DNA from 3 places in the Streptomyces peucetius genome. Region 3 is predicted to be linked to each of the others. Evidence: riboswitches for the same ligand, from Rfam matches in the RefSeq annotation. Region 3 holds a riboswitch; each other region holds the start of a gene.
The links. Region 3 has a riboswitch for thiamine pyrophosphate ahead of OGH68_RS26665 (thiamine ABC transporter substrate binding subunit). Riboswitches for the same ligand answer to the same signal wherever they lie in the genome.
Positions count from the first base shown of each region.

Region 1: linked by a shared signal. The riboswitch ahead of thiC (phosphomethylpyrimidine synthase ThiC) and the one ahead of OGH68_RS26665 (thiamine ABC transporter substrate binding subunit) in region 3 are both predicted to bind thiamine pyrophosphate.
Region 2: linked by a shared signal. The riboswitch ahead of thiO (glycine oxidase ThiO) and the one ahead of OGH68_RS26665 (thiamine ABC transporter substrate binding subunit) in region 3 are both predicted to bind thiamine pyrophosphate.

Region 1 covers NZ_CP107567.1:3,997,070-4,004,671, forward strand. The annotation lists gene OGH68_RS18380 (metallophosphoesterase) at 1-1,051, shown strand, start outside; gene OGH68_RS18385 (hypothetical protein) at 1,199-2,029, shown strand; gene OGH68_RS18390 (DUF2637 domain-containing protein) at 2,277-3,095, opposite strand; gene thiC (phosphomethylpyrimidine synthase ThiC) at 3,606-5,399, opposite strand; TPP riboswitch at 5,392-5,524, opposite strand; gene OGH68_RS18400 (YibE/F family protein) at 5,596-6,924, shown strand; gene OGH68_RS18405 (SsgA family sporulation/cell division regulator) at 6,947-7,381, opposite strand; gene OGH68_RS18410 (IclR family transcriptional regulator) at 7,514-7,602, opposite strand, start outside.
Region 2 covers NZ_CP107567.1:2,009,451-2,017,052, reverse strand. The annotation lists gene pknB (Stk1 family PASTA domain-containing Ser/Thr kinase) at 1-1,082, opposite strand, end outside; gene OGH68_RS09235 (thiazole synthase) at 1,335-2,129, opposite strand; gene thiS (sulfur carrier protein ThiS) at 2,136-2,342, opposite strand; gene thiO (glycine oxidase ThiO) at 2,339-3,562, opposite strand; TPP riboswitch at 3,560-3,672, opposite strand; gene OGH68_RS09220 (NAD(P)/FAD-dependent oxidoreductase) at 3,897-5,072, shown strand; gene OGH68_RS09215 (Rv2175c family DNA-binding protein) at 5,200-5,565, shown strand; gene thiE (thiamine phosphate synthase) at 5,652-6,299, shown strand; gene metF (methylenetetrahydrofolate reductase [NAD(P)H]) at 6,500-7,417, shown strand; gene OGH68_RS09200 (INSIG family protein) at 7,469-7,602, shown strand, end outside.
Region 3 covers NZ_CP107567.1:5,794,904-5,802,505, reverse strand. The annotation lists gene OGH68_RS26675 (ABC transporter ATP-binding protein) at 1-901, opposite strand, end outside; gene OGH68_RS26670 (ABC transporter permease) at 901-2,517, opposite strand; gene OGH68_RS26665 (thiamine ABC transporter substrate binding subunit) at 2,556-3,653, opposite strand; TPP riboswitch at 3,649-3,770, opposite strand; gene rlmN (23S rRNA (adenine(2503)-C(2))-methyltransferase RlmN) at 3,833-4,939, opposite strand; gene OGH68_RS26655 (hypothetical protein) at 5,032-5,250, opposite strand; gene OGH68_RS26650 (hypothetical protein) at 5,487-5,987, opposite strand; gene OGH68_RS26645 (hypothetical protein) at 6,033-6,587, opposite strand; gene OGH68_RS26640 (phosphatidate cytidylyltransferase) at 6,768-7,602, opposite strand, start outside.

The sequences.
Region 1 (7,602 bases), 1.8 Mb from region 3:
GGTGCGGACGGCGACGTTGCGCGATTTCCGTGTACCGCCGTACGCGCAGGTTCCCGTGCAGTCGCAGGCGGCGGACCCGGGTCACGCGGGCCATCCCGGCAACGCCTTCCCCGAGGGCGAACCGGAGGGCTACACCCCCACCGCACGCGATCTGCCCGTCATCCGCCGAGGCGGTCCGGGCGACACCGTCCAGGTCCATGTCGACCCCGCCGAGCCGGCCGGGGACGAAGGACGCGGCCCGCTGTACGTCGTCGGCGACGTCCACGGCTATCTCGACGAACTCGTGGCGGCCCTGGCCGGACAGGGCCTCATCGACGCCGAAGGCCACTGGGCCGCGGGCAACGCCCGGCTCTGGTTCCTCGGCGACTTCACCGACCGGGGCCCCGACGGCATCGGTGTGATCGACCTCGTCATGCGGCTCTCGGCCGAGGCCGCCGCCGCGGGCGGTTACTGCAAGGCGCTCATGGGCAATCACGAGCTGCTGCTGCTCGGCGCCAAACGCTTCGGTGACACGCCCGTCAACTCCGGTGCCGGCACCGCCACCTTCCAGGCGGCCTGGCTTCTCAACGGCGGCCAGAAAGCGGACATGGACCGGCTGCAGGAGGTCCATCTGCAGTGGATGGCCCGGCTCGACGCGATCGTCGAGGAGGACGACCACCTCCTGCTGCACTCCGACACGACCGCCTATCTCGACTACGGATCCACCATCGCGGACGTCAACGACACCGTGCACGCGATCCTCACGCGCAACGACGCGGACGAGTGCTGGGACCTGTTCCGCAAGTTCACCAAGCGCTTCGCCTTCCGCGACGACGGCGGCCCGCAGGCGGTGCGCGAGCTGCTCGGTGCCTACGGCGGCCGGCGCATCGTGCACGGCCACAGCCCCATTCCGTATCTGCTGGGCGAAGTGGGCACCGAGGACGGCGAGGACGGCGAACGCCCCGTCGTCGAGGGTCCGCACGTGTACGCGGACGGGCTCGCGATCGCCATGGACGGCGGCGTGACCATGGCCGGAAAGCTGCTTGTCCAGCACCTCCCGCTGCCGAACTGAACCCACTTGCGGCAGGCGATTTACGGAAACCCCCTGTCACCCTGTGCCGTAACCGCTCTACCATCGGCGTATCCGTAGCAGACTCTCCTCCGCTTCCGCTCAACTGCCCGGCACACACGGGCCGTCCGGCGGGCGGAGCATCGGGGGATGCACATGAACAGCGCTCCGCACCTGCTGAACGAGGACCGCGCCGAGTACCAGCGAGTCCTCGACGAAGCACTGCGCAACGCCCATGAACGGCCCGACCTCGCCACCGTGGGACTACGTCTCAACGCCGAGCAGCTGCGCACCATGGCACTGAACGCGACGGCACTCATAACCGCCTCGGCCGCCGCCGAGTACGAGCACTATGTGAAAGTGCGCCGGGAAACGCGGGCCCCCACGACCGCCGCCTCGGTGCGCGGCTCCGTGCGCGCTTCCGCGGTCGGCGACAGCTCGGAGGGCGGCGGCGCCGGCTTCGCCGCCGTCATCGCCGTACTCGCCCCTGTCCTCGCCGGGACAGCCGCCGCGATCTTCCTTCTCGTCGGCTACATCCTCAAAATGCTCAGCCCCACCCCGTCTTTTGCCGACGCCCTGCTGACGGCCGGGTGGTTCTTCGGCGCGCTCACGGCGGCCGCCATCCTGGTCGCAGCGGTGGGGCTGCTGCTGACGGCTCTGCGCAACGGCGCCGCCCAAGTGGCCGAAGAAGCGCCCACCGGAGAGCTGCCGGACGAGGTGTCACGGGCGAAGGACGCCTGGCGCCACGCATTGCTGGAGCGCGGGATTCTGCCCTTCCTGCGAGCAGCACTGGCCGACCCCAGCGCCGACCCGGCGTCCACGGGGCCACCGCGACCGGTGAGCCGCATGCCGAAGGTCGGGTACAGCGGACCGGAGTTCTCCAGTCCTGCGGACGGGGCGGCCTCAGGGCAGCGCCCGACCTTCACCAGCCCGGACTTCACGAGTCCGGACTTCGGCGGCCCCGAGCGCCAGCCGGACTGAACACCGGCCGGTGGCCACGATCAGGTGGCTGCCTCATGCCTGAGGCGTCGATGTGGGCATGGGCCGGGTGATCCGTGTGATGCGGCGTGGGAACGGCTGAGCCGACCGTTGTCCTCCTGCCCAGAACGACAGCGTCCCCCGGAGATTGTTCGGGGGACGCTGGGACGACAGAAGATCAGCCCGTTGACTGTCGTGCGGTGGTACTGCCGTGACCCGGCCGGGCGTGCGCAGGTTGCTCAGCGGCTCGTCAGCCGGGCGTGGAGGGCAGGAATGGTGTGGATGGAACGCGGACACGGTGGCGCGCGGAGGGACGGCGGGGCGGCCGGGCCAGCGTGACGAGCCGGACGAGTTGCTGAAAGCAGACAAGAGCTGCAAGGGCAGGGAGCGCGGCAGCAGCGACGTCGGTGAACGACCCGGCTGACTCGATCACGCACAACCAGGTCGTGATGGCCGAGAAGAAGAGTACGACCACCCAGGATTGCACCGTCCGGCGATGATGGAGCGATGCGCGCAGGATGGAGAGAGACGCAACCAGCCAGGGTCCGTAGACCAGAACCGGCCACCAGCTCATCAGGCCCTGGGACGTTCGTGACGCGGCAATGTGCCGTAGCGGGTCCAGGGCGACCATGCCTCCGAAGATGCTCACTCCGGAAACGATGACGGCGGCCACCACGGCAATGGAGACGCTGACTGTCTGCAGCAGAGAGAACCTCGGCTTCTGCGACGGTACCCGTCGGCGATGCCCCGGCACGGGGCGTACACGGGGAAGTTCGGCGGTGATGCTGTTCCGGTCTGCGAGTGAGCTGCCGTCTCCCGAGTCCAGGCCGCTGCCATAGCCGGAGAAAGCCGTGGGCTTCTCCTCTCCGGCAGAGGGCTGCAGCAATTGCTGCAGTTCCGCTGTCGGGTCCCACGTCCCGTCAAGGATCTCCAGGCCGAGAGGAGCCATCGGCTCATGGGGGCTCAGAAAGGTCTTCGGGGAAGCGGCATACGGGTCCTCCCACCTGCCATAGCCGCCCATTTCCGGGTGGGAAACCGCTGAACCGAACGAGCCGTACTCGTCATACATGAAGGCTTCGCCCCGTCCGTCCATCGCCTCGTACAGTCGGCGACGCGTGCACTGTGTTCGACAGTCGGTGGTAATCGGCCTGAATACGGCCGATCAACACCAGAAAGTCGTTCAGCAGGGAAGAAGCGTGCGCCGGGTCGATTCGATCCTCTTCTTGGTGGAGCGTCGCGTTACTCTCTGCCACGCCCTCCGCAGAGCGGGGATCCAACGCCCACGCGCCCGTTGGGACCGCCTCCGTGCCGGCCGTACGTCGGGCCCCGATCTCGGGGGAAAGCTGTGCTCTCGTCATATTCCTAACAACGAGCGTTCCACTAGCCCTGATGCCTGACATTCGAGTGAAACCGCTACGCCATTAGGTGGGGGCCGGTCATTACAACCATTCTTGCGAAGATACGCCGATAGACCGGCTGCCCCCGCGAACCTGCCCATCGGAATACGCACAGCGCTCTTGGCGAAAGGCGGTGTCCCATGACCGATCGAACCACGGGGCACCGCCGTAAGACGTCACCGTCAGTCCGCAAGCGGCAAGTACACCCGGTTGCCGCCCGCCGCGAACTCCCTGGACTTCTCCAGCATCCCCGCCTCGACGTCCTCGGCCGAGGCCGAGGGAGTCGGGTCCGCGGCGAACTGCTCCGTGATGCTTCTGCTGATCTTCATCGAGCAGAACTTCGGACCGCACATCGAGCAGAAGTGCGCGGTCTTCGCCGGCTCGGCGGGCAGCGTCTCGTCGTGGAACTCCCGTGCCGTGTCCGGGTCGAGAGCCAGGTTGAACTGGTCCTCCCACCGGAACTCGAAGCGGGCGTCGGACAGCGCGTCGTCCCACTCCTGCGCCCCCGGGTGCCCCTTGGCGAGGTCCGCCGCGTGCGCGGCGATCTTGTAGGTGATGACGCCGGTCTTCACGTCGTCGCGGTTCGGCAGGCCCAGGTGCTCCTTGGGCGTCACATAGCAGAGCATGGCCGTGCCCCACCAGGCGATCATCGCCGCCCCGATGCCGGAGGTGATGTGGTCGTACGCCGGAGCGACATCGGTGGTGAGCGGGCCGAGCGTGTAGAACGGCGCCTCCTCGCAGATCTCCTGCTGGAGGTCGATGTTCTCCTTGATCTTGTGCATCGGGACGTGTCCCGGCCCCTCGATCATGGTCTGCACGCCCAAGCGCTTGGCGACGGAGTTGAGCTCGCCGAGCGTCCTGAGCTCCGCGAACTGCGCCTCGTCGTTGGCGTCCGCGATGGACCCGGGCCGCAGGCCGTCGCCGAGGGAGTACGTCACGTCGTACGCGGCGAGGATCTCGCAGAGCTCCTCGAAGTTCTCGTACAGGAACGACTCCTTGTGGTGCGCCAGGCACCACGCCGCCATGATCGAGCCGCCGCGCGAGACGATGCCGGTCTTGCGGCGCGCCGTCAGCGGTACGTAGCGCAGCAGCACGCCCGCGTGGACCGTCATGTAGTCCACGCCCTGCTCGGCCTGCTCGATGACCGTGTCCTTGTAGACGTCCCAGGTCAGCTCCTCGGCCTTGCCGTCGACCTTCTCCAGCGCCTGGTACAGCGGCACGGTGCCGATCGGCACGGGGGAGTTGCGCAGCACCCACTCGCGGGTGGTGTGGATGTTGCGCCCGGTGGACAGGTCCATGACCGTGTCGGCTCCCCAGCGGGTCGCCCAGGTCATCTTCTCGACCTCCTCCTCGATGGAGGAGGTGACGGCGGAGTTGCCGATGTTGGCGTTGACCTTCACGAGGAACCGCTTGCCGATGATCATCGGCTCGATCTCGGGGTGGTTCACGTTCGCCGGGAGAACGGCCCGCCCGGCCGCGATCTCCTCGCGCACCACCTCGGGGGCGACGTTCTCCCGGATGGCGACGTACTCCATCTCCGGGGTGATCTCACCCCGGCGCGCGTAGGCCAGCTGAGTCACGGCCCGGCCGTCGCGCCCGCGGCGGGGCTGACGCGGGCGGCCGGGGAAGACCGCGTCCAGGTTGCGGAGCCCGCCGCGCGGCGACGTGTGCTTGATCCCGTCGTCCTCGGGCCGGACGGCCCGGCCCGCGTACTCCTCGGTGTCGCCGCGGCTGATGATCCAGTTCTCCCGGAGCGGGGGCAGACCGCGGCGTACGTCCGTCTCGATGTTCGGGTCGGTGTACGGGCCGGAGGTGTCGTACAGCGTCACGTCCCGGCCGTTGGTGAGGTGCACCTTGCGCACCGGCACACGGAGGTCGGGGCGCGAGCCCTCGACGTATCCCTTGTGCCAGCCGATGGACTTCCCGGCCTCGTCGTTCTGGTTCGAGGCAGGCGTGCGTGCGTCCGATACGGTCATGAGACCTACTCCCTACGCCGGCATTACCCGGTAACAGGTTCGGCGGTCGGCGCAGCTGTCCCGTACGGATGTACGGAGGTCAGCGCCCTCTCAGCCCGGTGCTCCGAGCTCCCGCGTGTGCAAAGGTGCCACCACGCTAGCGTCATGTCTGGCGCGCTGAACAGAGGGCCCCTCCTGCTCTTGCGATGATCGGTCCGTGACTTCATCGCAGCAGCCCCCAGAACCGCACGGCCAGGCCCACAGTCATGCGCACGCTCATGGGCCCGCCGCGCCGGTCTCCCAGCACCTTCGCCGAGTCATCGCGGCCGTGCTCATCCCCTTCGCGACGGCCGTCCTCGTCGGGCTCGCCGTCCTGTGGCCCGGCGGGGCACCCGGGCACGAGCGCACCGGAGTCGGCTTCGACCGGCAGACGGAGCAGGGCAAGGTGGTGTCGCTCGAGAGAATCGACTGCAAGGACGTCAACGCCGCCCAGGTCCCGCCGACCGGTGATACCTCCACACCCCAGGGGCGCGAGGCGGTCAACTCGCAGCAGGGCCTCTGCGCCAGGGCGACCGTCGAGGTGACCACGGGCAAGGACAAGGGCCGTACCTTCGTCGAGATCGTCCAGCCGGACGCACCGCGGCAGTTGAAGGAGGGGCAGGGCGTCGTCGTCGCCTACGCCCCCGACGCCCCCCGCGACCTCCAGTACTCGGTGACGGACATCGACCGCGGCCTCCCGATGGCGCTGCTGGCGGCGATCTTCGCCGTCGTGGTGGTGCTGGTGGGCCGGATGCGCGGTGTGATGGCCCTGATCTCTCTCGTGGTCTCGTTCGCCCTGCTGACGCTGTTCATCCTGCCCGCGATCCTGCAGGGGTCCAATCCGCTGGTCGTGGCGGTGGTCGGGGCGAGTGCCATCATGCTGATCGCGCTCTATCTGTGTCATGGGGTGACCGCGCGGACGTCCGTCGCGGTGCTCGGGACCCTGATCTCCCTGCTGCTGATCGGGCTTCTCGGTTCGCTGTTCATCGGCTGGGCCAGCCTGAGCGGCAACACCGACGACAACACCGGTCTGATCCACGGTCTGTATCCGGAGATCGACATGAGCGGTCTGCTGCTCGCCGGCGTGATCATCGGCTCGCTCGGCGTGCTCGACGACGTGACGGTGACGCAGACTTCGGCGGTCTGGGAACTGCACCAGGCCGATCCGGAGATGGGCCCCCGTGCCCTCTACCGCTCCGCCATCCGCATCGGCCGCGACCACATTGCGTCCGTCGTCAACACCCTCGTACTCGCCTACGCCGGCGCCGCGTTGCCCCTGCTGCTCCTCTTCTCCATCGCCCAGTCCAGCGTGGGTACCGTCGCCAACAGCGAGCTGGTGGCGGAGGAGATCGTACGGACCCTGGTGGGCTCGATCGGGCTGGTCGCCTCGGTGCCGGTGACGACTGCGCTCGCCACCCTGGTGGTCTCCGCCGACCGCTCCGGCCCGGCGGCGGGGACGGACGGTTCACCGGCCCGCACGGGCAGGGGGCGGCGGCGCAAGCGGTGACGCCGGGGGAGTCGGGGACGTGTCAGCCGGCGTTCTCCTCGGCGAGGATCCGCCCGAGCGCCTCCTCCAGGTTCACGTCGAAGTCACCCAGCGTGAGCTCCTGCCCCATGGGAAGCAGTTTGTCGGTGCGGTCGAGGAAGGCGACGAGCGGTGCCGCGCCTGCTCGGAAGAGTGCCGAATCCTGCCCGACACGGAGCCTGATGTGGACGTCCGAGAGGCTCTCCGGCCCGACGGGCGCGATGTGCACATCACCGTCCCCGCTCGGCCAGTTGATCCCGTCGAGCAGCAGCTCCCGGCCGAATGCCCAGGTCACAGGAGCATCACCGGGCAGATGGAAGGTCATCCGCACCGCGTACGGATCGCCCGTCTCATAACCCAGTTCGACCGGAATCCGGAAGGAGAGCTCCTCGGAGACGAGGAAGCTCATCAGAACCTCGGCCTGGACCGACTCGCGCATCACATACCCCGCAGCAGATGAAGCATTGAATGAACCCGTACTGGAAAAGCAGAAGAAAACGGCAAGGATCGATCCCTGGGCCCTCTCGCGTCATCGTGGTCGAAGGACTAGCAGATCACAAGGAGTGATATTTCAGATACTGATAGAGAAGGCAAGTGACCCCAACAGCCCACCGATTCCTGTGCGCAACTGCTCAACCGCGGGAAGCAGTCTGGCCTTTT
Region 2 (7,602 bases), 3.8 Mb from region 3:
GTGAGCAGACCGCGGCCGGACATCGGTACGCCGCGGCCCGCCGAGCGCACCGGTTCCGGCTCCGGACGCTCCGGAGGCGGCAGGACCAGCCGGGCCGTGTGGTGCACACCGGGCTCCTCGCCGGGGAGGGCCCGCGGGATGACGTCCGTGCGGTCCTCGTCGGAGGGCGCGCCCGCGGCCGGGGCGTCCCCGTCGTCCTCCGGCCGGGCCTGTGGCGGCTGTGCGTCCAGCTGCTCGGCGCCGAGCGCCGCCCGCGCCTCGCGCGTCCGGGCGAGCAGCTCCACCGCGTCGTGCGGGCGTACCTCCGGGTTGCGGGCGGTCGCGCTCGCCACCAGCTCGTCCAGTTCGACGGCGAGCCCGGGGAAGAGCGCGGACGGCGCCGGCACGTCGGCGTTCAGATGCTGGAAGAGCACCTGGGCCGGGGTGTCGCCCCCGTGCGGCTTCGCGCCGGTCAGCATCTCGTAGAGGACCACTCCGCACGCGTACACATCGGCGCGGGTGTCGGCGGTGCCGTACTCGATCTGCTCCGGCGCGAGGTACGAAACGGTGCCGAGGACCGTGCCGGAGGTGTTGGTCACGGAGCCGACCGCCCGTACGAGACCGAAGTCGGCGACCTTGACCCGGCCGTCGTCCCCTATCAGCACGTTCTCCGGCTTCATGTCCCGGTGCACGAAACCGGCCCGGTGCGCGGCGCCCAGCGCCGCCAGCACGGGCTCCAGGATGTCGAGCGCGGCCCGCGGCTGCAGCGCGCCGCGCTCGCGCAGCACGTCACGCAGGGTGCAGCCCTCGACGTACTCCATCGCCAGATAGACGTACGCACCCTGCGCGCCCTGGTCGAACACGCCCACGACATTGGGGTGCGCCAGCCGCGCCACGGACTTCGCCTCGCGGATGAAACGCTCCACGAACGTGGCGTCCGTGGCGAGATCCGGATGCATCACCTTGAGGGCGAGCTCCCGGTCGAGACGGGTGTCGACGGCCCGGTAGACCGTGGCCATGCCGCCGACGGCGATGCGCTCATCGACTCGGTAGCGGCCGTCGAGCACCTGCCCGACGAGGGGGTCCTGGAGGGTCGTATCCACGCGCCGATTCTACGAGCAGGGGCGAACAGGTCCGACGGGCTTGCGAGCGCGGACCGGTACTGCAGCCGACCTGTGACGCGCGGGGCCGGTTGTTCTAGGGCCTGGCGGCCGTGGGAGGTAGCCCCGGCCTCGCCGGCGTTTGAGGCGCGGGGGTCCGCGGGCAGAGCCCCCGGTTACGGGAAGGGGCGGGGAGGGGGCAAGCCCCGGGCAGCGGCCCCGCCCCGCCCGCGCGCCCCCGCCCCGTCAGGGCCGTCAGAACGCCGGCCGCTCCGGATCCAGCGTCGCGCGCCCCTCGACCGGAGACGACGCCTCGGCGAAGTGCCGCCGGGGGATGCGGCCCGCCCGGTACGCCAGCCGCCCCGCCTCCACTGCGTGCCGCATCGCCTCCGCCATCAGGACCGGCTCCTGCGCCCGCGTCACCGCCGACGCCAGCATCACCGCCGCGCAGCCCAGCTCCATCGCCAGCGCCGCGTCCGACGCCGTGCCGGCGCCCGCGTCCAGGATCACCGGCACGCCCGCCTGCTCGGTGATCAGCTGGAAGTTGTGGGGGTTGCGGATGCCGAGCCCGGAGCCGATGGGGGAGCCGAGCGGCATGATCGCGGCGCAACCCACGTCCTCCAGCTTCCTCGCGAGCACCGGGTCGTCGTTCGTGTACGGAAGGACCGTGAAGCCGTCGTCGACCAGCGTCTCGGCCGCGTCCAGCAGCTCCACCGCGTCGGGCAGCAGGGTCCGCTCGTCCGCGACGACCTCGAGCTTGATCCAGTCGGTTCCCAGCGCCTCCCGTGCCAGGCGCGCGGTGAGGACGGCCTCACCGGCGGTGAAGCAGCCCGCGGTGTTGGGCAGGACCCGGATCCCGAGCCGGTTCAGCACGGAGAGCACCGACCCCTGGACGGTCGGGTCGAGGCGGCGCATCGCGACGGTGGTGAGTTCCGTGCCGCTCGCGACCAGGGAGCGTTCGAGGACGTCGAGGCTGGGCGCCCCGCCCGTACCCATGATCAGCCGGGAGTCGAACGTCGTCCCGCCGATGGTGAAACGGTCGTCTGCCATGGCTGGTCAGCCTCCCTGCACTGCGGTGAGAATCTCGACGCGGTCACCGTCGCCGAGACGGGTGCCGGGCCACTGGCTGCGCGGGACGACCGCCTCGTTGACGGCCGCAGCCACACCCGAGGGCGCCGCGGTGAGCTCCGCGACGACGATGTCCAGCGTGGTTCCTGGGGCGAGATCGCGTGCCTCGCCGTTGACGGAGACGGAGACGGTCATGCGGACTGCTCCTGAAGAACTGTGTCCCGGCGGACAGCGGCCTCCCGCGAGGCCGGACGCTCGCCCGGGCGCCCGCCCGTGAAGCGACGCGGCGAGAAGGGCCGTGCCACCTCCGGCAGTTCGCCGCTCACCAGCGCGCCCGCCAGCACGTCGCCGGTGACGGGGGTGAGCAGGACGCCGTTGCGGTAGTGCCCGGTGGCCAGCAGAAGCCCCGGCAGGTCGGTGAAGCCCAGCAGCGGCGCGTTGTCGGGCGAGCCCGGCCGCAGCCCGGCGCGGGTCTCCACGAGAGGCAGCTCGGTGATGCCCGGTACCAGCTCGTGCGCGTCGCGCAGCAGCTCGTACACCCCGCCCGCGGTGACCGTCGTGTCCCAGCCGAGTTCCTCGCTGGTCGCGCCGACGACGAGCTCGCCGTCCTCGCGCGGCACGAGGTACACATGGCTGCCGCGCACCACGGCGCGCACCGTGCGCGAGAGGAACGGCGCGTACGGACGCGGCACGGTCAGCCGCAGGACCTGGCCCTTCACCGGCCGTACGGGAGGAAGCACGTCCGCCGGTACGCCGTTCAGCCGTCCGCTCAGGCTGCCGCCCGCCAGGACCACCTGCCCGGCGCGAAGCTCGCCGCCGTCGGCGAGGACCGCCCCCACCGCCCGGTCGCTCTCGACGACCAGCCGCTCCGCCCAGGTGCGGCGGAGCTCGACCCCGGCCCGTTCGCAGGCCGTGACCAGCGCCGCCGCCAGCCGTCGCGGGTCGACCTGGTGGTCGCCGTCCACCCGCAGCCCGCCGCGTACGCCGGGCGCGAGCATCGGCTCGAGGCGGCGGCACTCGCGGCCGGAGAGCCATGCGGACTCGAGCCCCGAGCGGATCTGCAGGGCGTGCAGTTCGCGCAGATGCGCGCGGTCGTCGGCGTCGAGGGCGACGGCGAGCGTGCCGCAGGAGCGGTGGCCCACCTGCTGCCCGCTCGCCTCCTCCAGTTCGGCGACGAAGGCCGGGTAGCGGCGGGCAGACTCGAGGTTGAGGCCGAGCAGCGTCTGCTCGCCGTAGTGGAGTTCGGTGACGGCGGCCAGCATGCCGGCCGCGACCTGCGCGGCGCCGCCGCCCGGCTGCGGGTCGGCGACGGCGACCCGCAGGCCCTGCTGCGCTGCTCGCCAGGCCGTGACCAGGCCGATGATTCCGCCGCCCACGACAAGGACGTCGGGGGAACACGGTGTACGAGACGACATGGGCGTCCAGCCCCTCCCTTCGCCGGCATGACCCGGATCAGGTTCGTACGGTCGGAGGCCGGCCAGCCTCCCTCTCAGCCCGGTGCGTCCGGGCTCCCGCGAGTGCCTTACGGTGGCCACCCTAACCTCCCGCCCCGACGCTCTGTAAGGGAGCCGCAGCGCGGCGAAGAGCCTCGACGGACTCGCCGGCCGAAGGCTCCGCGGGAGGGCGGCGGGACGAGCGTGGTGGCGGAGCCGCCTTCCTGACCCGTCGTCAGGTACGTAAGGTGTGCGGGTGGACGAACGGCAGCAACAGACAGCGGCGCGGCGTCGCGTGGTGATCGTCGGTGCGGGCATGGCCGGTGTGCAGACGGCGGTCGCCCTCCGCGAGCGGGGATTCACCGGCCCGGTCGCCGTGATCGGCGCAGAGCCGCACCAGCCGTACGACCGGCCCCCGCTGTCCAAGGCCGTCCTGCTCGGCACGGCGGAGGGCTCGGCCTTCGACATCGACTTCGAGGTCCTCGACGTCGAACTGCGCCTCGGCGTCGAGGTGACCGGAGTGCGGACGGACGCCCACGAGGTGGACACCGCGGCCGGTCCCGTCCCGTACGACGTGCTGGTGCTGGCCACCGGCGCGGAGCCGGTCACCCTCCCGGGCGCGGTCGGCGTCCCTGGTGTCCATCTGCTGCGCACCCTGGACGACGCGGCGCGGCTGCGGCCCCTGCTCGCCGAGAAGCACGACGTCGTCGTGGTGGGCGCCGGGTGGATCGGCGCGGAGTTCGCGACGGCCGCCCGGCAGGCCGGCTGTGCGGTGACCGTCGTCGAGGCCGCCGACCGTCCGCTCGCCGGCACCATGCCCGCCGAGGTCGCGGCCCCGATGGCCGCCTGGTACGCGCAGTACGGGGCCGAGCTGGTCACCGGTGCCCGGGTCGCCGCGGTCGAGCCCGGCGCCGTCGTCCTGGCCGACGGCCGCCGGATCGCGGCCGGTGCCGTCGTCGTGGGCATCGGCGCCCGGCCCGCCACGGGTCTGCTCGCCGGCTCCGGTATCGAGCTGGGCCCCGACGGCGCGGTCGTCGCGGACCGGTATCTGCGCGCCCGTGCCCCCGATGTGTACGCCGTGGGGGACTGTGCCTCGTATCCGTCCGGCCGCTACGCGGAGCGGCTGCTCGTCCACCACTGGGACAACGCGCTCCAGGGGCCGCGCACGGTCGCCGCGAACATCACCGGCGGCGGCGCGGACCTCGAGCCGTACGACCCGGTGCCGTACTTCTGGTCCGAGCAGTTCGGCCGTTACGTCCAGTACGCCGGCCACCACGGCGCCGCCGACACTCTGCTGTGGCGCGGCGACCCGACGGAAGAGACCTGGTCGGTGCTGTGGCTGCGCGGTGGCGCCCTGGTGGCCCTGCTGGCCGTGGGCAGGCCGCGTGACCTGGCGCAGGGACGCAAGCTGATCGAGTCCGGGGCGGCGCTGGACCGGGAGCGGGCCGCCGACCCCTCGGTCCCTCTGAAGGCGGCGGCCCTGTCGACCTGAAGGCGGCGGCCTTGCCCCTCGAACGCGGCGGCCTTGTCACCCTGAAGGCCGCTCCTTGGCCCCTGAAGGCGGCGGCACGGCAGGTCCCGGCTACCGACTGTCGGTCCTGGATGGCAGGCTTGTTCCCGTGACCGAGATTGACGCAAAGATCGATGCTCTCGTCCCCGCCTGGCTTCACCTGCCGGACATCGCGGAAATGCTCGATGTGGAGGTGACGCGTGTGCGGCAGCTGGTCAAGGAAGGCCAGCTGATCGCCGTGCGCCGCGGTGAGAACCGGACGCTCCAGGTGCCCGCCGCCTTCATCGACGGCGACAAGGTGGTCAAGGGCCTCTCGGGGACCCTGACCCTCCTGAGGGACGACGGCTTCACCGACGAAGAGATGCTGGAATGGCTCTTCACCCCTGACCCGAGCCTGCCGGGCACGCCCGCGCAGGCGCTCAGCGAGAATCGCGGTACGGAGGTGAAGCGCCGGGCACAGGCGCTCGCCGTCTGACACATCGGAAAACATCATCGCGGCCGGATGCACGGGCCGGGCCGCCCGGCCCGTGCATCCGGCCGCCCGACGGGGGGATTCACCTCATGGCCACGGCTCGCGCGCTGCTGTCCGACGCCCGGCTCTATCTGTGCACGGACGCCCGCAAGCGGCAGGGTGACCTTCCCGAGTTCCTCGACGCCGTGCTGACGTCCGGGGTCGACATCGTGCAACTGCGCGAAAAGGGCATGGAAGCCGGTGAGGAGCTGGAACACCTCCAGGTCTTCGCCGACGCCTGCCGCAGGCACGGCAAGCTGCTCGCGGTGAACGACCGCGCCGACGTGGCGCACGCCATCGGCGCCGGCGTGCTGCACCTGGGGCAGGGCGACCTGCCGGTGCCCGCCGCGCGGGCGATCCTCGGCGACGGCGTGCTGATCGGCCGTTCGACGCACTCCGAGTCCGAGGCGGCGGCCGCCTCGGTCGAGCCGGGCGTGGACTACTACTGCACCGGTCCCTGCTGGCCCACCCCCACCAAGCCCGGCCGCCACGCTCCCGGCCTCGGTCTGGTGCGGTACGCGGCAGGCCTGGGTGCTGAGCGGCCCTGGTTCGCCATCGGCGGTATCGACGCGGGCAATCTGGACGAGGTGCTGGACGCCGGTGCACGCAGGGTCGTCGTCGTACGGGCGATCACCGAGGCGGACGACCCGGCGTCGGCCTCGGCCGGCCTGGCGAAGCGGATCAGGGGCAGGCTCTGACGTCCCCCTGAAGCCGGCGGCGGCCCCGGGTGTCCCGTGGTCCCGGGTGTCGCGTGGCCCCGGAGGTCCGGTGGTGGCGGTGGTGATCATGCCGTGCTGATCGTCCGTTTTCTGTCCAAGGCATGGACAAGAGATGGACAAAGGCGACATTTTTCCCCGATCTGGTTGGGGGACCCCCTCCATCTGGCTAACCTGCCCGTATGGCCCTCGGTACTGCTTCCACCAGAACGGATCGCGCACGGACGGTGCGCGACCTGCTTGCGACGGGCAAGACGTCGTACTCGTTCGAGTTCTGGGCGCCCAAGACCGAAAAGGGCGAGCGGAACCTGTGGAACGCGCTGCGCAGGGTCGAAGCGGTCGCTCCCAACTTCGTCTCCGTGACCTATGGCGCCGGTGGCTCCACCCGCGCCGGCACCGTCAAGGCGACCCAGCAGATCGCCGCGGACACCACCCTCACACCCGTCGCCCACCTCACCGCGGTGAACCACTCCGTCGCCGAGCTGCGCAACATGATCGGCCAGTACGCGGACGCGGGCATCCGTAACATCCTCGCCGTCCGGGGCGACCCGCCCGGCGACCCGATGGGCGAGTGGGTCGAGCACCCCGAGGGAGTGCGGTACGCGGCCGACCTCGTCCGGCTCATCAAGGAGTCCGGCGACTTCTGTGTGGGTGTGGCGGCGTTCCCCGAGATGCACCCGCGCTCGACGGAGTGGGACGAGGACATCCGGCACTTCGTGGACAAGTGCCGCGCCGGCGCCGACTACGCGATCACGCAGATGTTCTTCCGGCCCGAGGACTATCTGCGCCTTCGCGACCGGGTCGGTGCAGCGGGTTGCGAAACCCCGATCATCCCCGAGATCATGCCCGTCACCAGCGTCAGACAGATCGAACGGTTCGCCACTCTCAGCAACGCGCACTTCCCGGCCGAGCTGAAACAGCGGATCCTCGCGGTCAAGGACGACCCCGCCGCTGTACGCTCCATTGGCATCGAGTTCGCGACGGAGTTCTGCGCGAGGCTGCTTGCCGAGGGTGTTCCAGGGCTGCACTTCATCACGCTCAACAACTCCACCGCGACGCTCGAAATCTACGAGAATCTCGGACTGCACGAGCAGTCGTGACCGGTCGTACCGCCCCGCCCCGGGGCCGGCGGCCGCAGGATAGGGGCGGACATGGGCTGGACGGTCCTCTACATCGCGTTCGGCATCGTCGCGCTGTGGCTGCTCGGTGAGGTGCTGCTGCAGTACAAGGCACGCCTGCGCTGGCGGGTGCTCGCCTTCTGCGGCTTCCTCGGCGTCGTCATAGG
Region 3 (7,602 bases):
CGGCGACATGGCCGCCGCGGAAGGTGCGGGCCACGACCGTGCACCGCAGGCCCTGCGCCGGATCGGTGATCCGCACCCCGTCGGGCCGTACGAGCACCGTGCGCGCTCCCTGCGGTGAGCCGTCCGGCACGGCGACCTTGCCCCACACCGTGTCGGCGGCCGTGCCGGCGACGGTCGCGGCCACCACGTTGTCGAAGCCGAGGAAGCGCGCGACGAACTCCGACGCGGGCCGCTGCCAGACCTCCGGCGGCGTCCCCGCCTGTGCGATCCGGCCGTCCCTCATGACGACGACACGGTCGGCGAGCGCGAAGGCCTCGCCCTGGTCGTGGGTGACGGCGAGGACGGTCGTACCCAAGCGCCCGAACAGGCCGCGCAGTTCGACGACGAGCCGTTCCCGCAGCCCGCGGTCCAGCTGGCCGAGCGGCTCGTCCAGCATCAGGATCCTCGGCTCGGGGGCCAGCGCCCTGGCGAGAGCCACCCGCTGCTGCTCGCCCCCCGACAGCGCCGCGACGGATCGCCGGTGCGCACCCGGCAACCCCACGAGGTTCAGCAATTCGTTCGTCCGGCGTGCCTGTGCGCCGCGGTTCGCCCCGTGCATCCGCAGGCCGAACGCGACGTTGCCGCCGACGTCCCGCTGCGGGAAGAGCTGGTGGTCCTGGAACATGAGCCCCACCCCGCGCCGGTGCACCGGCACACCCGCCTGGTCGGCGCCGTCGAGCAGCACCCGCCCCGCGTCGATGTCCTGGAGCCCGGCGACCGCCCGCAGCAGCGTCGACTTGCCGCTGCCGCTCGGCCCGAGCAGACACACGATCTCGTGCTCGGCGACCTGGAGGTCCACCGTGTCGAGCGCGGTCCGCGCCCCGAACCGTACGCTCACGCCCTGAAGTTCCAGCAGCGTCATCACAGCTCCTCGGACGTGGATTCGGTGCGGAGGCGTTCGAGCAGGAGCAGAGCCGCCGCGCACACCACCATCAGGATCGTGCTCAGTGCCATCGCCTGCCCGTAGTTGAGCTCGCCGGGCCGGCCCAGCAGGCGGGCGACGGCGACGGGCAGGGTCGGATTGTCCGGCCGGGCGATGAAGACCGTCGCGCCGAACTCGCCCAGGGAGACGGCGAAGGCGAACCCGGCGGCGACCAGCAGGGCCCTGCGCACCAGCGGCAGGTCCACCTCGCGCCAGGCACGCAGTGGTGACGCGCCCAGCACGGCGGCGGCCTCCCGCAGCCGTTCGTCCACGGCGCGCAGCACCGGCAGCATCGTGCGGACGACGAAGGGCACACCGACGAGTGCCTGCGCGAGGGGCACCAGGATCCATGAGGCCCGCAGGTCGAGCGGCGGTTCGTCGAGGGTGATGAGGAAGCCGAAGCCCACGGTCACGGCGGAGACCCCGAGCGGCAGCATCAGCAGCGCGTCGAAGCCGCGGACCAGCCGCCCGGCCCTGCGGGTGAGCGCCGCCGCGGCGAGCCCGCCGACCGCGACCGCGACGGCCGTGGCGGCCACGGCGTACCGGAGCGAGTTCCACACGGCGTCGATCGGCGGCACGAGGAAGGCGCCGCCGGCCGGGTCCACGGTGGCCAGCTCCCGGTAGTAGTCGAGCCCGTATCCTGCCGGGGTGTCGAAGGAACGCTCGACCAGCACCGCGAGCGGCGCCAGCAGGAGGACGAGCACGGTGGCCAGGACGCCGCCGAGCAGCGCCCACTGGGCCGCGCCGCGCGGCCGCCGGGCGGTGCGCGCCGGGTCGACGAGCCGCAGTGCGCTCTCTCGCCGGCGCAGGGTCCAGGAGTGCACAGCGAGGACCGCACCGACCGCCGTGAACTGCACCATCGTCAGCACGGCCGCCGTCGTCAGGTCCAGGAAGTCGGCGGTCTGCCGGTAGATCTCCACTTCCAGGGTGGAGAAGGAGGGGCCGCCGAGGATCTGCACGACACCGAACGACGTGAAGGTGAAGAGGAAGACCATCAGGGCGGCGGCGGCCAGCGACGGCACCAGGGCGGGCAGCGTCACCCGCCGCCAGGCGGCGAAGCGCCCCGCGCCCAGGACCCGGGCGGCCTCCTCCTGGCGGGGGTCGAGCTGGGACCAGAGGCTGCCGACGGTACGGACGACCACGGCGTAGTTGAAGAAGACGTGCGCGAGGAGGATGGCCCACACGGTGGTGTCCAGCCGGATGCCCCACAGTTCGTCGAGGAGCCCGCCGCGCCCCAGCAGCGCCAGGAACGCCGTGCCGACGACGACGGTCGGCAGCACGAACGGCACGGTGACCACCGCCCGCAGCAGTCGCTTGGCCGGGAAGTCGAGGCGTGCGAAGGCGTACGCGCCGGGGAGGGCGATCAGCAGCGTCAGCGCCGTGGAGGCGAGCGCCTGCCAGGTGGTGAACCACAGCACCGACAGGATGTCCGGCCGGCCGAGCACCTCGCCGAACCGGCCGAACTGCCAGGCCCCGTCCGCGTGGAGACCGCGCGCGACGATCGCGGAGACGGGGTAGGCGAAAAAGACGGCGAAGAACGCGACAGGGCCGGCCATCAGGCCCAGCCGTGCCGCGTTCCCGCGCAGGGAGCCGGCTACTTCACGACGAGCGAGGACCACGACCGGACCCACTGCTCACGGTTCTTCGCGATGGTGGCCGCGTCGACGGTCTCGGGCTTCTCGATCACCGCGCCGTGCTCGGTGAACAGCTCCGGCAGCTCCGCGTCCTTGACGACCGGGTTGACGAACATGTTCAGCGGCATGTCCTCCTGGAACTTCCTGCTGATCAGGAAGTCCAGCAGCGCCTTGCCGCCCTCCTCGTTCTTCGCTCCCGTCAGCAGGCCCGCGAACTCGATCTGGCGGAAGCAGGTGCCGGTGGCCACACCGGTCGGCGCCTCGGCCGGCTGCGGGTCCGAGTAGAGGACCTCGACGGGCGGGCTGGAGGCGTACGAGACGACGAGCGGACGGTCGGCGCCCGCCTTCTTGCCACCGGCGGACCCGGAGAACTCCTCGTTGTACGCCTGCTCCCAGCCGTCGACGACCTTGACGCCGTTGTCCTTGAGCTTCTTCCAGTAGCCCTGCCAGCCCGACTCGCCGTACTCGCCGACGCTGCCGAGAAGGAAGCCGAGGCCGGGTGAGGAGGTGGCGGCGTTCTCGACGACGAGCATGTTCTTGTACTCGGGCTTCGCCAGGTCGGCGAAGGTCTGCGGCGGCGCGAGCTTCTTGTCGGCGAAGAACTTCTTGTCGTAGTTGACGCAGATGTCGCCGGTGTCGACGGGCGTCACACGGTGCTTGTCCGCGTCGAGCTGCACCTCTTCCGCGACCCGGTCGAGGCCCTTGGCCTCGTAGGGCGTGAAGAGGTCGTTGTCGAGAGCGCGGGAGAGCAGGGTGTTGTCGACACCGAAGAAGACGTCGCCCTGCGGGGAGCCCTTGGTGAGGATCTCCTTGTTGAGCGCGGTGCCCGCGTCGCCGCTCTTGAGCACCTTGACCGTGTAGCCGGTCTGCCGGGTGAACTCCTTCAGCACCGCCTCCGACGCCGCGAAGGACTCGTGGCTGACGAGCGTGACGGTCTTCGGCTTGCTCCCGTCGCCGGACCCGGACTCGGTGGACTCCCCGCCGCACGCGGCGAGCGTCGATATGCCGACGGCGCCGACCAGTGCCGTACCGACGGCACGCCGAAGCTGGCTGTTCATGATGATGCTGACTCCCTACGCCGGTATGACCCGGATCAGGTCCGAGGGTCTGCGGCCCGTGACCGTGAAGGCCTTGCCGCACTCTCAGCGCTGTGGTGCGCTCCCCTGTCGGAATGTTTTGTTGTTCGTTTGTGCGAATGCACAGGGCACAGTATCAGCCATGGCCGACGGCCCTACGGTCACCGCTCCTGCGCCGCCAGCTGCCCGCAGGCCCCGTCGATCTCCTGACCGCGGGTGTCCCGGACGGTGACCGGCACGCCGTGCGCGGCGATGGCCTCCACGAACGCCTTCTCGTCCTCGGGACGGGAGGCCGTCCACTTGGAGCCGGGCGTCGGGTTCAGCGGGATCAGGTTCACATGGACCCGCTTGCCCTTGAGGAGGCGGCCGAGGAGATCGCCGCGCCACGCCTGGTCGTTGATGTCGCGGATCAGCGCGTACTCGATGGAGATCCGGCGGCCGGACTTCTCCGCGTACTCCCAGGCGGCGTCGAGGACCTCACGGACCTTCCAGCGCGTGTTGACCGGGACCAGGGTGTCGCGCAGCTCGTCGTCCGGGGCGTGCAGCGACACCGCGAGGCGGCATTTGAAGCCCTCGTCGGCGAACCGCAGCATCGCCGGCACCAGGCCGACGGTCGAGACCGTGATGCCGCGCTGCGAGAGGCCGAGGCCGTCCGGCTCGGGGTCGGTGAGGCGGCGGACGGCTCCGACGACCCGCTTGTAGTTGGCGAGCGGTTCGCCCATGCCCATGAAGACGATGTTGGACAGCCGGGCCGGCCCTCCGGGGACCTCACCGTCCCGCAGGGCCCGCATGCCGTCGACGATCTGGTGCACGATCTCGGCGGTCGACAGGTTCCGGTCGAGACCGGCCTGGCCGGTGGCGCAGAAGGGGCAGTTCATCCCGCAGCCGGCCTGCGAGGAGATACACATGGTGACCCGGTCCGGGTAGCGCATGAGCACGGACTCGACGAGCGTGCCGTCGTGCAGGCGCCAGAGCGTCTTGCGGGTGGTGTCGTTGTCGCAGGAGATGTGCCGTACGACGGACATCAGATCGGGCAGCAGCTCACCGGCGAGCTTCTCGCGGGCCGCGGCGGGGATGTCGGTCCACTGCGCGGGGTCGTGCGCGTACCGCGCGAAGTAGTGCTGGGACAGCTGCTTGGCACGGAACGGCTTCTCGCCGATCGCGGCGACGGCTTCCTTGCGCTCGGTGGGTGTGAGGTCGGCGAGGTGCCGCGGGGGCTTCTTGGCTCCGCGGGGCGCGACGAAAGTGAGTTCTCCGGGCTTGGGCATGGTTTCTCCAGTGTCGCAGATCGATTCGTGCGACCTGCGACCTGCGACCTGCGACCGTCGGCCCGGAGGGTGGTCGTCGACGGTCGTGACGATCACGGTGCCCACTTGTACTTGCCGCCGCCGACCCATCTCACGACCGCCGGGTCGTCGACGTCCACATGTTCCAGTCCCGCGTGGTGCGCCAGCCGGATCACGTCCAGCATGTCGTGGGCCACGCCTGCGGTCTCGCCTCGGATCTGGACGAGGCGGAACGGCGGATCGCCGGGGCTCACGGGCAAGACGACGATGGCAGGGCCTGTGAAGTCGCTCATGACACCAGCCTGCGACACCGGCACCGCACGCGCAGCCGTGTGGATCCTCGGTCACTTCAGGAGCTGAAGGTCACGGGTGCGTCGGTGTCGTCGGACGCGGCGAACGAGTGCGCCCGCCGCAGCGGCACGCACCGGCCCCGGCCACGCCGACGCGGCCGGGGCGGCCGGGGCGGCCGGGGCGGCCGGGAGCCCGGCTCGCCCCGGAGGTCACTGGTGCAGGCCGAAGCTGCGGCTCCTCAGCTCGACAGCAGACGGTTGAAGAACGAGCGGTACTTCCGCAGGGCCCGGCGCAGGTCCTCCGTGTCGGCCTCCTCGCCCTGGCTCCACTGCCCCTCCAGGTCCTTCTTGTGCTGGGAGAAGGTGGAGGCCAAGGCCTGCATGACATCGGCCACCAGGCCGTCGGCCTCATGGACGGCCTCACGCGGGTCGTCGACGAACCGGTTCTGGATTTCCTGCCAGCGGGTGCGGAATCCTGTCTCGTCCTCCGCGGTCAACAGCTGCGGCATGTCCTCCTGTGCGGACGTGCCCTGGGTGTCCGCCGCGGGTTCCGGCTCCCGTGGGACGGTCGAAGCGGCCGGCGGCACCGCCTCGGCCTCTGACGTCGCGCCGGCGGCCTCACCGGGATAGCCCTGGGACTGTGCCTCGGGCCGGTCGCCCAGGTCCCTTTCCTGGGGTGCGGCGAGGTCGTCCGTGGACAGGCCGCTCTCGGCCGGCCCCGGGGTGTGTTCGCGTTCCATCTCTCCTCCGTCCTGATGGTCGAAGAGTTCCGATGTCCGAGGCGCTCATGCGCGGGCCTGGCTGGGCCCGCCGTCGGAGAGCAGTTCGTCGAACAGCGCGCGATAGTGCACCATCGCGGCACGCAGTTGTTCGGTGTTCGCCCTGTGCTGCCGGCTGCGTTCATTGACGTCGTGGGCAGCGCGGTAGTGCTCCACGGTCCTGCCGTGCTCGACGGACAGGTCCTGCACCTTCTGCTCGAGGTTGTCGGTGGGATAGCCGCGTTCCCGCATGAGCGAGGTCACCAGGAGGTCCGCCTCCTGCACCGCCTGCTCGGGATGATCCACGAATTCGCCCTGGACCTTCTGCCAGTCCTGGGCGTAGCGGTCATGGACGGCAGGAGCCAGCGGCCTGATGTCCAGGGCGTCGTGCCGCTTCTCCCGGGCGCTCAGTTCGCGGTCGGCAGCGCCCCGGCCGCCCGCGTCCTCGACGGTCCGCTCGTACTCGGGGCCGAAGCGCTGCTGCAGACGGCGCCGGCGCATGGTGTACAAGCCGAACGCCGCCAACGCGGCCACCACTGCGACAACCGGGATGATGATCGCGAGAAGGGTTCCTGTAGACATCCGCTCACCTCCTGGAAATACGCCATTACCATCCTAAAGAGAAAATTCCCTCAGAAAAGAGGTGTAAGCAGGCAATTCCCCTTGCGGCGGGGCCGATTTCGGGGCTGCGAGACTGAGCAGAGAAAGAAGAAAGGGCCCGCCGTCCTGTGGACGACGAGCCCTCGCGGACGAATCCGCCGCTCAGCCCGACCCGACGAAGAGCACCAGCAGCAGCCACACCACGGGAGCCGTCGGGAGCAGCGAGTCCAGCCGGTCCATGATGCCGCCGTGCCCGGGGAGCAGGGTGCCCATGTCCTTGATGCCGAGGTCCCGCTTGATCATCGACTCGCCCAGGTCTCCGAGCGTCGCACTGACCGCGACGGCGAGGCCGAGCAGCAGGCCCTGCCACCACGTGCCGCCGTCGACCAGGAACTGCATGCACAGCGCGCCCGCGGCCATCGCGAACGACACCGCGCCGAGCAGCCCTTCGCGGGTCTTGCCGGGGCTGATGCGCGGCGCGAGCTTGGTCCTGCCGAAGCGCCAGCCCACCGCGTAGGCCCCGGTGTCGCTGACCACCGTCAGCAGCAGGAAGGTGATCACTCGCTCCGGGCCGTCGTCCGCCGTCAGCATCAGGGCGACGAAGGTGGCCAGGAAGGGGACGTAGAACGCCGCGAAGATGCCGGCCGTGACGTCCTTCAGATAGCCCTCGGGCGGTTCGGTCATCCGCCAGACCAGAACCGCGAGGGCGGTGAGTGCCATCGCGACCCAGGCGCCCTCCGCGCCGCGGACGTAACCGGCGACGACCATCGCCGCGCCGCCGACCGCGAGCGGCACCAGGGGCGCCTTGATCTGCTTGCGCTCCTCGAGCCGGGAGGTCAGCTCCCACAGACCGACGACGACGGCGACCGCGATCACACCGACGAAAACGGCCTTCACGAAGAAGAGCGAGGCGACGATCACCGCGCCGAGCCCGACGCCGACCCCTATCGCCGCACGCAGGTCCCGTCCGGCTCGCTTCTTCTGCGAAGGCTCGCGC